Regions from separate parts of the Streptosporangium sp. NBC_01469 genome, predicted to be linked through region 2. Evidence: riboswitches for the same ligand, from Rfam matches in the RefSeq annotation. Region 2 holds a riboswitch; the other holds the start of a gene.
What was found. Region 2 has a riboswitch for thiamine pyrophosphate ahead of OG587_RS08200 (purine-cytosine permease family protein). Riboswitches for the same ligand answer to the same signal wherever they lie in the genome.
Positions count from the first base shown of each region.

Region 1: linked by a shared signal. The riboswitch ahead of thiC (phosphomethylpyrimidine synthase ThiC) and the one ahead of OG587_RS08200 (purine-cytosine permease family protein) in region 2 are both predicted to bind thiamine pyrophosphate.

Region 1 covers NZ_CP109465.1:5,920,913-5,927,173, reverse strand. Annotated here, with positions in the region: gene OG587_RS26005 (FHA domain-containing protein) at 1-248, opposite strand, end outside; gene OG587_RS26000 (mannose-1-phosphate guanyltransferase) at 686-3,187, opposite strand; gene OG587_RS25995 (CDP-alcohol phosphatidyltransferase family protein) at 3,191-3,787, opposite strand; TPP riboswitch at 3,882-3,994, shown strand; gene thiC (phosphomethylpyrimidine synthase ThiC) at 3,987-5,720, shown strand; gene OG587_RS25985 (class I SAM-dependent methyltransferase) at 5,920-6,261, shown strand, end outside.
Region 2 covers NZ_CP109465.1:1,826,555-1,832,815, forward strand. Annotated here, with positions in the region: gene OG587_RS08175 (LCP family protein) at 1-197, shown strand, start outside; gene OG587_RS08180 (GOLPH3/VPS74 family protein) at 224-868, opposite strand; gene OG587_RS08185 (DM13 domain-containing protein) at 1,023-1,595, shown strand; gene OG587_RS08190 (TenA family protein) at 1,611-2,216, shown strand; gene OG587_RS08195 (rhodanese-like domain-containing protein) at 2,376-2,699, shown strand; TPP riboswitch at 2,767-2,906, shown strand; gene OG587_RS08200 (purine-cytosine permease family protein) at 2,897-4,261, shown strand; gene OG587_RS08205 (methylated-DNA--[protein]-cysteine S-methyltransferase) at 4,344-4,928, opposite strand; gene OG587_RS08210 (sensor histidine kinase) at 5,054-6,261, shown strand, end outside.

The sequences.
Region 1 (6,261 bases), 4.1 Mb from region 2:
CTGCCGGCGTTGGGACCGCGCATCGCCACCAGCAGCGCGGTGCCCGGGGGCAACTGCTCGACGGCCTGCCGTTCGGCGAGAAGCGTCTCACCTGTCTCCGCCTCGTAGGCCTCGATCCCGGAGAGGGAGATCGTCGATGTGCTGTCTCCGGGGGTCTCGGCTTTGGTAAGCGGCGACCCGCATCGTGAACAGAAACGGGCATCCTCAGGATTGGCATGACCGCACTGCGTGCAGTAGACGCTCGGCATCGATCGGCTCGGCCTCCTACCGCGAAGACGCGGCAACGGTGCTCAGTGATGCGCGCCTCGCTTCTTCGCTTCTCAAGTGTTTTCTCGGACTGCGAATGCCGCAACATACAGTGATGAGGCGCGAAGGTCAAGGTTGACGCTGAACCGCGGGTACGGTCGGTGACAAAGTTACAGTGGGGTACTGTCTCCGGTCCATGGCGCCGCGCTGTGTTTGTCGCAACCGCTCGGCCCGGAGCCTCCCTCCCTGCGCCTTCCCACCCGGCCCGGAGTCTCATCCCGGTGCTTCTCCGCGCCCTCCGGAACCTCCCTCCCGGCGCCTCTCCGCGCGGCCTGGAACCCTCGCCCACGCCCTTTCCCGGCCCCGGCCGCCGGGCCCGGCCCCAACCGGCCCGCCAGCCGCCCACGGCCCCCTCGACCAGCCGGTCCCAACCGGCCCGTCAGCCACCCGCGGCCTCCTCGACCACCCGCGCCCAGTGCTCGATCAGGGTCTGCGCGGAGTCGACGTCGAACCCCTCGGCCCACAGGTGGGTGACCGCCTCCGTCGGGTCGGGCAGCACCAGGGTCCAGCTGCCGTCCTCGGCGACGACCCGGACCCCGTCGGTGGTGTCGATGCGGTAGTGCTCGGCGGCCTCGATGACCGAGCGCATCACGGCGCCCTTGGCCGCCCACGGGGTCGGCACGGTCCGGCGCAGCAGCTTGGCCTCGGGGATCCTGGCGTCGATCTGGCTGAGCGAGAGGCGGGTCCTGGCGACCAGGCCCAGCAGGCGCAGGAACACCGCCAGGCCGTCCACCGTGGGCCCGAACTCGGGCACGATGAAACCGCCGCGCCCGTCGGCCGCGAAGATCATCTCTGGTCCCCTGGCGGCGGCGGTGAGCGCGTCGATCGCGGTGGAGGTCCACTCGGCCTGGACGCCGTGGAAGCGGCAGACCTGCTCGGCCACCCGGGTGGTGGTGACCGGCAGCGCCACCCTGCCGCCGCGCCGCTCGGCGGCGACCAGGTCCAGCACCACCAGCAGGGCGCGCTCCTCGCTGATCAGCTGGCCCATCTCGTCCACCAGGGCGACCCGCTCCCCCACCGGGTCGAAGCGGACCCCGAAGGCCGCCCTGGAGGAGCTGACGAGCTCCGACAGGCGCTGCAGGTCGCGGCGTCGCTCGGCGAGGGTCTCGGTGGGCGAGGCGTCGTCCAGCCGGTTGTTGACGGTCAGCACGTCCACCCCGACCCGGCCCAGCAGGCTGGGCAGCACCAGGGAGGAGGTGCCTCCGGCGCAGTCGACCACGACCTTCATGTCGGCGTCGCGCACCCCGCTGATGTCCACCAGGCGCAGCAGCTCGTGCGTGTAGTCCTCCACCGCCCTGGCGGGGAAGCTCAGCTCGGCGATCTCCCCGGGGAAGGCGCGGCGGAACTCCTGCCGGGAGAAGACCCGGTCCAGCTTGCGCTGGGCCGCCGGCGACAGGTCCGCGCCGTGCTCGTCCATGAAGACGATGTCGACGCTCTGCGGGTCGCCGGGGGTGGTGCGCAGCGCGATGCCGCCGACGGCGTTCTCCCTGGCGGTGTGGAAGCGGGCCACCGGGAGCGGGGACGCCTCCAGGTCGAGCACGTTGATCGCGCTGGCGTTCAGGGCGCTGATCACGGCCCGCTTCAGCGCCCGCGCGGCGCGGGAGGAGTCGCGGGAGGTGATGACCGAGGCGCCCTTCTTCAGGGTGGTGGCGTAGGCGCTGGCCAGCCGTACGCACAGCTCTGGGGTGATCTCCACGTTGACCAGCCCGGAGACCCCTCGGGGGCCGAACAGGTTGCGCTGGGCGCGCGGCTCCCAGATGACGCTGTTGTTGATCACCGCCCCCGCCTCGATGGTCTTGAACGGGTAGATCTTGACCCCGGAGGAGATGTACGCCTCGGCCTCGATGATGCACTCGTCCCCGACGACGGCGCCCTCCTCGACCCTGGCGGCGGTCATCAGGTCGGTGTTCTTGCCGATCACACAGCCGCGCAGGTGGGCGCTGGGCCCGACGTAGACGTTGTCGTGGACGACCGCGCGGTGCAGGAAGGCCCCCTCCCTCACCACCGCGTTGCTGCCCAGCACGGTGTACTCGCGCAGCTCGGCCCCCGCCTCGACCTTGGCGTAGTCGCCGACGTAGAGGGGGCCCTTGAGGATGGCGTCGGCGTCGACCGAGGCCCCCTCCGCCACCCAGATGCCCGGCGAGACCTCGAAGGCGTCGATGTCGACCTTGACCCGGCCGGACAGGACGTCGGCCTGGGCCTTGAGGTAGCTCTCGTGGGTGCCGACGTCCTCCCAGTAGCCGTCGGCCACGTAGCCGTACAGCGGGGCGCCGCGCTCCAGCAGCCTCGGGAACACGTCGCCCGACCAGTCGACGGACTCCCCCGCCGCGATCTCGTCGAGGACCTCGGGCTCCATCACGTAGATGCCGGTGTTGGCGGTGTCGGAGAAGACCTGGCCCCAGGTCGGCTTCTCCAGGAAACGCTCCACCCTGCCCTGGTCGTCGACGATGACGATGCCGAACTCCAGCGGGTTGGGGACGCGCTTGAGCCCGATCGTGACCATCGCGCCGTTCTCGCGGTGGAAGCGGATCATGTCGGTCAGGTCGATGTCGGTCAGCGCGTCGCCGGAGATGACCAGGAAGCGGTCGTCGCGGAGCCGGTCGGCGGCGTTCTTGACGCTGCCCGCGGTGCCGAGCGGGGTGTCCTCGGTGGCGTAGTACAGGCTCATGCCGAGCTCGTCGCCGTCGCCGAAGTAGTTGCGGACCAGGGCGGCCAGGAACTGTACGGTGACCACCGTCTCGGTGAAGCCGTGCCGTTTCAGGAGGCGAAGCACATGCTCCATGATCGGCCGATTGATCACGGGTAGGAGGGGCTTGGGCTGGTTCGCGGTCATCGGCCGGAGCCGTGTCCCCTCCCCGCCCGCCATGACGACGGCCTTCACAGATCACCTCTTAAGGCGTTTGGCCTCGCTTGTCAGCTGACGCACCTGTACCCAATACAGCACTCCGGACCACCAGTACAGGCCTGTGCCCCAGATGGCCAGGGACCAGCCGACGATCCCGGCCGCCTCGGCGTACCAGGAGGGATGGTGGGCCAGGAAGAGCAGGGGGAAGGCGTAGAGCAGGTTGGCGGTGGCGGCCTTGCCGAGGAAGTGCACGGGCAGCGCGGGACCGTACCCGAGGCGGCGCAGGATGATCGGGATGCCCAGCAGCATCACGTCGCGCAGCGGGATGGCCAGCGCCAGCCACCAGGGGATGATCTCGCGCATGGCGAGGCCGAACAGGGTGGCCAGGATGTAGAGCCGGTCGGCCAGCGGGTCGAGCAGGCGGCCGAGCCTGCTGGTCTGGTTCCACGCACGGGCGATCTTGCCGTCGAGCCAGTCGGAGAACCCGGCCAGCATCAGCAGGGCGACGGCCCAGCCGTCGGCCTTCGGCCCCAGCACCAACCAGAGGAAAACCGGCACCCCCAGGAGCCTGGCCAGGCTCAGCGCGTTGGGAACCGTCCAAATTCGATCTTCGGCTCCCGATGCTTCCGGACTCACCGGATGGTCTCCCTCCCCGTACCTGATGGTGACACTACTGCGTCCAGTGCGGCCAAGTGGATGGTGGGCGCGGGGGAGACGCGCTATCGTTCCGCTCAACCAACGCGGGAGCCCGGGGAACCGGGCTGAGAGGACGGCTGAGACAGCCGCCGACCGCCAGAACCTGCTCCGGATAATGCCGGCGAAGGGAGTTTGCGCGATGAGCGACGCGCGTATTTCCAGCTTCAAGACCTACCAGGGCGACCTGCGCGTCCCCATGCGCGAGGTGCGCCTGACCGACGGGAACGCGGTCACGCTGTACGACACCTCGGGCCCCTACACGGACCCGTCCGTGACCACCGACATCACCCGCGGCCTGCCACGGATGCGCGAGGAGTGGATCCTGGACCGGGGCGACACGGTCCGGTACGGCGGCCGCCCCGGCGCTCCCGGCGACGACGGCTACCGCGACCGCGACGCCTGGGCCCGCGACCTCCGCTCCCTCGACGCGGTCTTCACCGGCCACGCCGCCCGGCCGCTGCGCGCGGTGGGGGCGCCGGTGACCCAGCTCGCCTACGCCCGGCGCGGCCTGGTCACCCGGGAGATGGAGTTCGTCGCGGTCCGCGAGGGCGTGACGCCGGAGTTCGTCCGCGCCGAGGTGGCCGCCGGGCGGGCGATCATCCCGGTCAACGTCAACCACCCGGAGAGCGAGCCGATGATCATCGGCCGCAACTTCCTCGTGAAGATCAACGCCAACATCGGCAACTCGGCCGTCGCCTCCACCATCGAGGAGGAGGTGGACAAGATGACGTGGGCGATCCGGTGGGGCGCCGACACGGTGATGGACCTGTCCACCGGGCGCAACATCCACACCACCCGCGAGTGGATCATCCGCAACTCCCCGGTGCCGATCGGGACCGTCCCGCTCTACCAGGCGCTGGAGAAGGCGGGCGGCGACGCGGCCGGCCTGTCGTGGGAGATCTACCGCGACACCCTGATCGAGCAGTGCGAGCAGGGCGTGGACTACTTCACCGTCCACGCGGGAGTGCGCCTGGCCCATGTGCCGCTGACCGCGCGGCGCAGGACCGGGATCGTCTCCCGGGGCGGCTCGATCATGGCGGCCTGGTGCCTGGCGCACCACCGCGAGAGCTTCCTCTACGAGCACTTCGCCGACATCTGCGAGATCCTGGCCCGGTACGACGTGGCGTTCTCGCTGGGCGACGGGCTGCGTCCGGGATCGATCTCCGACGCCAACGACGAGGCCCAGTTCGCCGAGCTCAGAACGCTGGGCGAGCTCACGAGGATCGCTCACGCGCACGACGTCCAGGTGATGATCGAGGGGCCGGGCCACGTCCCCATGCACAAGATCAAGGAGAACGTCGACCTGCAGCGCGAGCTCTGCGACGACGCCCCGTTCTACACCCTCGGCCCGCTGACGACCGACATCGCGCCCGGCTACGACCACATCACCTCGGCCATCGGCGCGGCGATGATCGGCTGGTACGGCACGGCCATGCTCTGCTACGTCACGCCCAAGGAACACCTGGGCCTGCCCGACAGGGACGACGTGAAGACCGGCGTGATCACCTACAAGATCGCGGCGCACGCGGCCGACCTCGCCAAGGGCCACCCGGGCGCGCAGGCCTGGGACGACGCCCTGTCCGACGCGCGGTTCGAGTTCCGCTGGGAGGACCAGTTCGACCTCTCCCTGGACCCCGCGACCGCCCGGTCCTTCCACGACGAGACGCTGCCCGCCGCCCCGGCCAAGACCGCGCACTTCTGCTCGATGTGCGGCCCGAAGTTCTGCTCGATGAAGATCAGCCACGATGTGCGCAGGTTCGCCGAGGAACGCGGCCTGACCGGCGTCGAGGCCCTGGAGGCCGGGATGCGGGAGAAGTCGGAGGAGTTCTCCCGCGAGGGCGGCCGGGTCTATCTGCCCGTGGAGGGTATCTGAGACCCTGTGGGGCGCGGGAGGGACGTCGTCCGAAGGGGTGCCAGGGGGCACCGCCTTCGCGCCGTCCTCCCGCGCCCCACGGGCCCGCACCCGGTCCGGGCGGGCAGCCCTGTGGGGAGGAGATCCCGCCTCAGGACGACCGTCGAGATCCTCCAGATGGTGTACTTCCGGGCCCCTCGCACCCTCTACCCTTCAAACCATGACCAATGACACCGCGCTCTTCCTGGGGCAGTGGATCCGCTCGCCGGGCACCGTTGGAGCGGTGGCGCCGAGCTCTCGGCGGCTCGCCGAGGCGGTGGCCTCGCCGGTCCCTCTCCGGGGAGATCCGGTGATCGTCGAGCTCGGCCCCGGCACGGGCGCTTTCACGGCGGAGATCCAGCGCCGGCTGGGCGGCCGGGGGCACCACCTCGCCGTCGAGATCAACCCGAAGCTCGCCGAGTTCCTCGCCGCCGGAAACCCGGGGGTGGACGTCGTGGTCGACGACGCGGCACGGCTGCCGCAGCTGCTCCAGGAGCGCGGCCTGTCCAGGGCCGACGCGATC
Region 2 (6,261 bases):
AGGAGACCGGCGCGTTCGACCTGCTCTCCCTCGGCCTCGCCATGGGCGGCAACCCGGTCACCACGGTCGTGCCCATCGGCTCCCTGCCCACCATCGACGGCCAGTCCGTCGTCAAGTGGGACCGGGCCAAGGCCCTGCGCATGTTCGAGGCCCTGGCCCAGGACAAGCCCGTTCCCAAGGACGCCCTCGGCAAGTGACGTCCTCCCCGGCCCGGAGGCGGGCCTCAGCCGGCGGCGGTGACGACGACCGCCGCCAGCACGGCCGCCATGACGGCGGCGTTGATGGCGGCGATGGTCTGGGAGACCGCCTCGCCGGCCCACCCGCCCTCGGTGATCTCCTTGATCCGCTCCTTGCTCGCGCCGGGGAACGCCTTACGGTCGATCTTGGCCGCGTACAGGATCGCGATCAGCACCGCGGCCCGCTCGTCGGGCGTGGCGCCGGACAGCACGCTCTGGACCCGCTCGCGGATCGCCAGCTCGACGCCCGGGTCGCGCTCGGGGTAGCGGGTGCTCGGGAAGATCCCCAGGACCTTGCGCCGCTCCTCGTCCAGCACGCCCCGCTCCGCCAGGCGTGACAGCAGGCGCCCGCGGAGCTTGCCGGAATGCAGCCTCTGCACCCACCACTCGGGCTTGCGCGGCTTGGACTCCGCCGCGATCCGCGCCAGCGCGGTGTCGAGCTCCTCTTCCCCCACCGGGGTCGCGTCGAGGACGGTGACCTTCTTGTCCGCGAGGTCGATCCGGCCGGCGACGGCCAGCTCCGCCAGCACCGCGCCGCCGAGCGCGGCGTCCAGCTCCGAGGAGCCGATGAGTTGTCTGCCCTCCTCCTCGTCGTACGCGAGCAGGAGTACTTCCTCAGCGATCATTGTCATCGTTCGACACTACGTCGCGGGCGCTTCGCGGTCGTAAGCACTCCGTAATCGATCGAAGCCGGTACCGCGGATAGCGTCGGCACCGGGGCCGGAGGGACGTCTCGGCTTTCTCCCCGTGACCGGAAGCCGCGGGTTTCGACGCTGGAGGTATCCGATGAGAACCAAGAGGCTGCTCCGACACCCCGTCACCTGGGGCGTCCTGGCGTTGGGCGCCGTCGCGCTCGGTGTCGCGCTGTACCTGTTCCAGCCGTGGCGCCTGTTCACCACCGTCGAGGTGAACGAGGCACTGCCCGCCGTGGCCGTGTCCCCCGCCGCGTCCCCCGGGCCCGAGACCACCCGGCAGGGCGAGCGGAGCGAGACCCCCGAGCCCGCCCAGAAGCCGAAGACCCTGTCCAAGGGCACGTTCGTCTCCCACGAGCACGAGACCGAGGGCAGGGCGAGGGTGCTGGAGCTGCCCGACGGGAGCCGGGTCCTGCGGATCGAGGACCTGAACACCTCCGACGGTCCGGACCTGCGGGTCTGGCTCAGTGACCAGCCCGTCAAGAAGGGCAACGCCGGATGGTTCAACCTGGACGACGGCAAGCACCTCGAGCTCGGCGAGCTGAAGGGCAACAGGGGCAACGCCAACTACGCCATTCCCGCCAAGGCCGACCTCGACAGCCTGAGGTCCGTCACCATCTGGTGCAAGCGCTTCAGTGTCTCCTTCGGCGCCGCGGCCCTGACCTGACACAATCTCCGACCCATGAGCGTTTCTGAGGAACTGCACGCCATCGGCCGCCCGCTCGTCGAGGCGCAGCTCGCCCACCCGACGGTGGCGGGCATCGCGCGGGGAGACCTGCCCGAGCCGGTGTTCCGGTCGTGGCTGGAGCAGGACTACCTGTTCCTGCTCGACTACGTCCGCGTCTTCTCGCGACTCGCGTGGCAGGCCCCTGACGGGCATCTGGGCGACCTGGTGGACCTGGCGCACGCCACCTTCCACGAGGAGCTGAGCCTGCACCGGTCGCTGTCGGCCGAGTTCGGCGCCGACCTCGACGGGGCGAGGAAGGGCCAGGCCTGCGCGGCGTACACCTCCTTCCTGCTCGACTCCGCGGCCGTCTACGCCGACGGCCTGGCCGCGCTCTACCCCTGCATGTGGGGTTACTCCACGCTCGGCCGCGTCCTGGCGGAGAACCCGCCCGACGAGCCCCGCTACCGCGCCTGGGTCGACACCTACGCCCACCCGGCCTTCGCCGAGCTGACCGGGCGCATCGCGGTGATGGTCGACGAGGTGGCGCCGGACCCGGCCAGGGCGGGGAAATTGTTCGCCGAGGGGATGTCCCACGAACTCGCCTTCTGGGACGTGCCCTGACCTCGCTCGGCCCGATGCCCGGCTGCCACCCGGGTCCGGGCGATTCAGCAGGGCCGAACGTGCCGAATTAGCCTGCTATCAGGGGAAATTGAAGGTCCGGATGAGGGCGTCCGAGTGGCTTTGCGCCCCATCCGGTGGAGGAGTTGGGACAATGGGCGTATGAGTGTTCCTGAGGTCGAGGCGCAGGCCGTGCCGGATGACGCGTTCCTGCTCGACGTACGCGAGAACGACGAGTGGCGTGCCGGGCACGCGCCCGGTGCCGTCCACATCCCGCTGGGCGAGCTGCAGTCCCGGGTCGACGAGGTGCCCAAGGGCGCGCCGGTCTACGTGATCTGCCGGGTCGGTGGCCGTTCCGCGAACGCCGCCGCCTGGCTCAACCACGTCGGCTGGGACGCGATCAACGTCGGCGGCGGCATGCAGTCCTGGGACGTCGCGGGGCGCCCGATGATCGCCGAGAGCGGCCAGGACCCCTTCGTCGCCTGAGCCGTCCGAACCGCACGGGAAGGGAGAAACCCTTGCCAAGGAAGGAATGAATGGCATAATCAGGGCGAATGTCTACCGCGGGAGCTCGGGCGTAACCGGGCTGAGAGGGCGGAACCACGCAGAGGGTCTCACGGACCCTCCGACGCGCCGCCGACCGCATGAACCTGTCCGGGTAATGCCGGCGTAGGGAGTGTGCGATGACGTCTGCCGCCGTTGATTCCAAAGGCTCCGGGGACTCCGGGGCGGTCGAGGCGCCCCTCACCCTCGGCGAGGCTCCCCCCAAGGCCCTCGGCGTGCTCGACCAGGGCGCGCTCTGGGCCAACCTGGGTGTCAGCCTGATCGGATTCTCCAGCGCGATCACGCTGATCAATCCGCTCGGCGACCGGCCGCTGAGCTTCGTGGCCGCGATCCTGGCCGCCGTCGTGGGCAGCGTCATCGGCACCGCGATGGTCGGCCTGGCCGCGATTCCCGGGCAGCGGACCGGCGCTCCGGCGATGGTCCTGCTGCGAGGCCTCTTCGGGGCCAGGCTCTCCTACCTGCCGACCGTGCTGAACATCGTCCAGATGCTGGGCTGGGGTGTCTTCGAGCTGTGGGTCATCGCCCAGGGTGCCCAGGCCATCGCCGGATCCTTCGGGATCGAGGTGCACAAAACGGTCTGGGTGCTGGTCGGAGGGGTGATCACCACCGCGCTGACCATCCGGCCGCTGGGAGCGGTCCGCCTGCTCCGCAGGTACGTCACCGCCGGCGTGGTGATCTCGATGATCTGGTTCATGGTCGCCCTGTTCCAGCGGGGACCGGCGATCGGCGGCGGATCCTGGGAGGCGTTCGCCCCCTCGGTCGACTTCGTGATCGCGCTGTCGGTCTCGTGGGTGCCGGTCGCGGCGGACTTCGCCCGCTTCTCCCGCTCCGGCAGGGCCGCGTTCGCCGGGGTCGTCGGCGGCTACACGATCGCCCAGGTGGCCTGCCTGGTTCTCGGCATCGCGGCGCTCGCACTGGTCGGCAACGACCAGAGCCAGGTCTGGGACCCCTTCGTGACCGCCGCGCTCGGCCCGCTGTTCTTCGGCATCCTGGTGCTGCGCGAGACCGACCAGTCGTTCGTGAACGTCTACTCCACCGCGATGTCGCTGCAGAACCTGATGCCCAGGCTGGACCGCCGGGTCATCTCCGTGGCCATCGGCGTGCTGGTCACCCTGCTCGCGATCGTCGTCACCGACGAGACCTACATCGTCTTCCTCGGCCTCATCGGGGCGGTCTTCGTGCCGCTGTTCGCGGTGCTCGCCGTGGACTACTTCCTGCTCGGCGGCGGCAGGCGCTGGGACACCTCCGCGACCGCGCCCTCGCGCCCGCTCATGGTGGTCCCGTGGGTGCTGGGCTTCGTGACCTGGTGGATGCTGGCCGCGCTGCCGACCGCCTCGGAGGTCGCGTGGTGGACCTCGTTCTGGAAGGGCGCCCGCGAGGTGCTCGGCTTCGTCCCGCAGCCGTGGATGAGCGCGTCCGTCGGCGCGTTCCTCGTCGCGGGTCTCGTCACCCTGGGTCTCGGCGCGCTCCGGCGCCGCTCCTGACCGTGCCGGCCGTACGGCTTCGGGGTGGTTCCGGCCGTACGGCTTCGGCCGTACGTTCCTGCCTACGGGGAAGGACGGCGGTCTACGCGCCGCCGGCGCCGCGGGTCGCGGCGGTGGACTCGATGCGCAGCAGGCGTTCCTTGGCGGCCGGGCCTCCGGCGTACCCGCCGAGGACGGCCTCGCTCTCGACCACCCGGTGGCACGGCACGATGACGCACACCGGGTTGCTGCCCAGCGCGTTGCCGACCGCGCGCAACGCCCGCGGCCTGCCGATCCGCTCGGCGATCTCGCGGTAGGTCGTCACCGTCCCGTACGGCACCGCGAGCATCATCTGCAGCACGGTCCTGGAGAACTGGGTGGCCAGGCGCAGGTCGACGGCGATCGTGAAGGCGCGGAGCCTGGCGGAGAAGTAGGCGTCCAGCTCCCGGCGGACCGGGTCGAGCCGCCGGGCGTCCGGCCCGATGAACGTGCCGACCTCCCGGCTGATCCGCTCGAAGACGACGTTCTCGTCCTCGTAGCTGCAGGCCACCACACCCCTGCCCGTCACGGCGAGGGTCAGGCGCCCCAGCGGACCGTCGAGCGTGCCGAACGCGATGTCGGGATGGCTCGTGCCGACGTAGTCGGGCGAGGTCACCCGTAGCAATGCATCGATGTCGCCGGATGACATGGCCCCACCCTTTCGTATCCAGGTGTGTGGTGACCGCAGAGTATCGGACGGATCGCCCGGCCAGTGGCAACACGTGCGGGACGAAAGTGCCAAGATCAGACCGGTTGAGACGGCACTATGGGTGTGTGGTGGACTACAGGGCCGACAGTGACGAGGGCATCGGCCGTGAGGTCGTCGCCGCGGCGCCCAACGCGATCGTCGCCATCGATCACGAGCAGACGGTTCTCGCCTGGAATCCCGCCGCCGAGCGCCTTTTCGGCTGGTCGGCGGAGGAGATCGTCGGGCGCCGGGCACCGGTGGTCCCCGAGGAGCTGACGGCCGAGCACAACGCGGTCCTGGAGAAGGTCCGCACCGGCGGCGAGGTCTCGCTGAGGACCAAGCGGTTCCGCCGCGACGGCAGCCTCCTCGACGTGCGGGTCGACACCGGCGCGCTGTCCTCGCCGGACGGAGCTCTCCTCGGCTACGTCAGCGTCTACCACCTGGCCCAGGACGACGAGACCGCCAACGACCGCAACGCCCGCCGGGCACAGCTCGTCCGCAGGCTCACCGACGTGGTCGCCGACATCAACGCCGAGCTGGAGCTGCCCGCCGTGCTCGACCGGATCGCGGCCAGCCTCGCCGACCTGACCGGGGCCGACGCGGGCGGGTTCGTGTTGATCGAGGGCGACCGGCTCCGCCTCGTGGCCTGCCACAACCTTCCCGACTCGATGCGCGACTCCACCGCCGACCTGCGCACCAGCCTGGTCGGCAGGCTGCTGCGCGAGGGCAGGACCATCCTGCTGGAGACCGGCGACCAGGACCGGCTGGACGAGCTGATCTGGTCGCGGCTGCCCGGCCTGCACACCATCGCGCTCGGCCTCGCGGCGACGGGCGGGCGGCCGTACGGCGCGCTGTACGCGTTGTTCGCCAAGCGCAAGGCGGGCCACCTGGAGCTGGAGCTGCTGGAGCTCCTCGCCGGTCACGCGGGCATCGCCGTGGGCAACGCCATGGCCTACCAGGAGGCCGTACGGCAGCGCGCCCACGAGCGGGCGGTGTTCGACGCCAGCGCCGACGGCATCGCGGTCCTCGACGGTGCGGGCCGGGTCGTCCAGTGGAACCCGGCCGCCAGCGAGCTGACCGGTTTCCACGCCGCCGAGGTGATCGGCGGGCCGCCGCCGTTCCAGCTGCCGGGGCCGGGGGACAAGCTCAGCATCCAGCTGCCCTCGGGCACCTGGCTGGACGTGCTCTGCGCGGAGATCGTGGAGACGGGCGAGATCGTGGTCGACTTCCGCGACGTCACCCGCGCGAAGGAGCTGGAGGAGGCCAAGGACCTCTTCCTCGCCACCACCAGCCA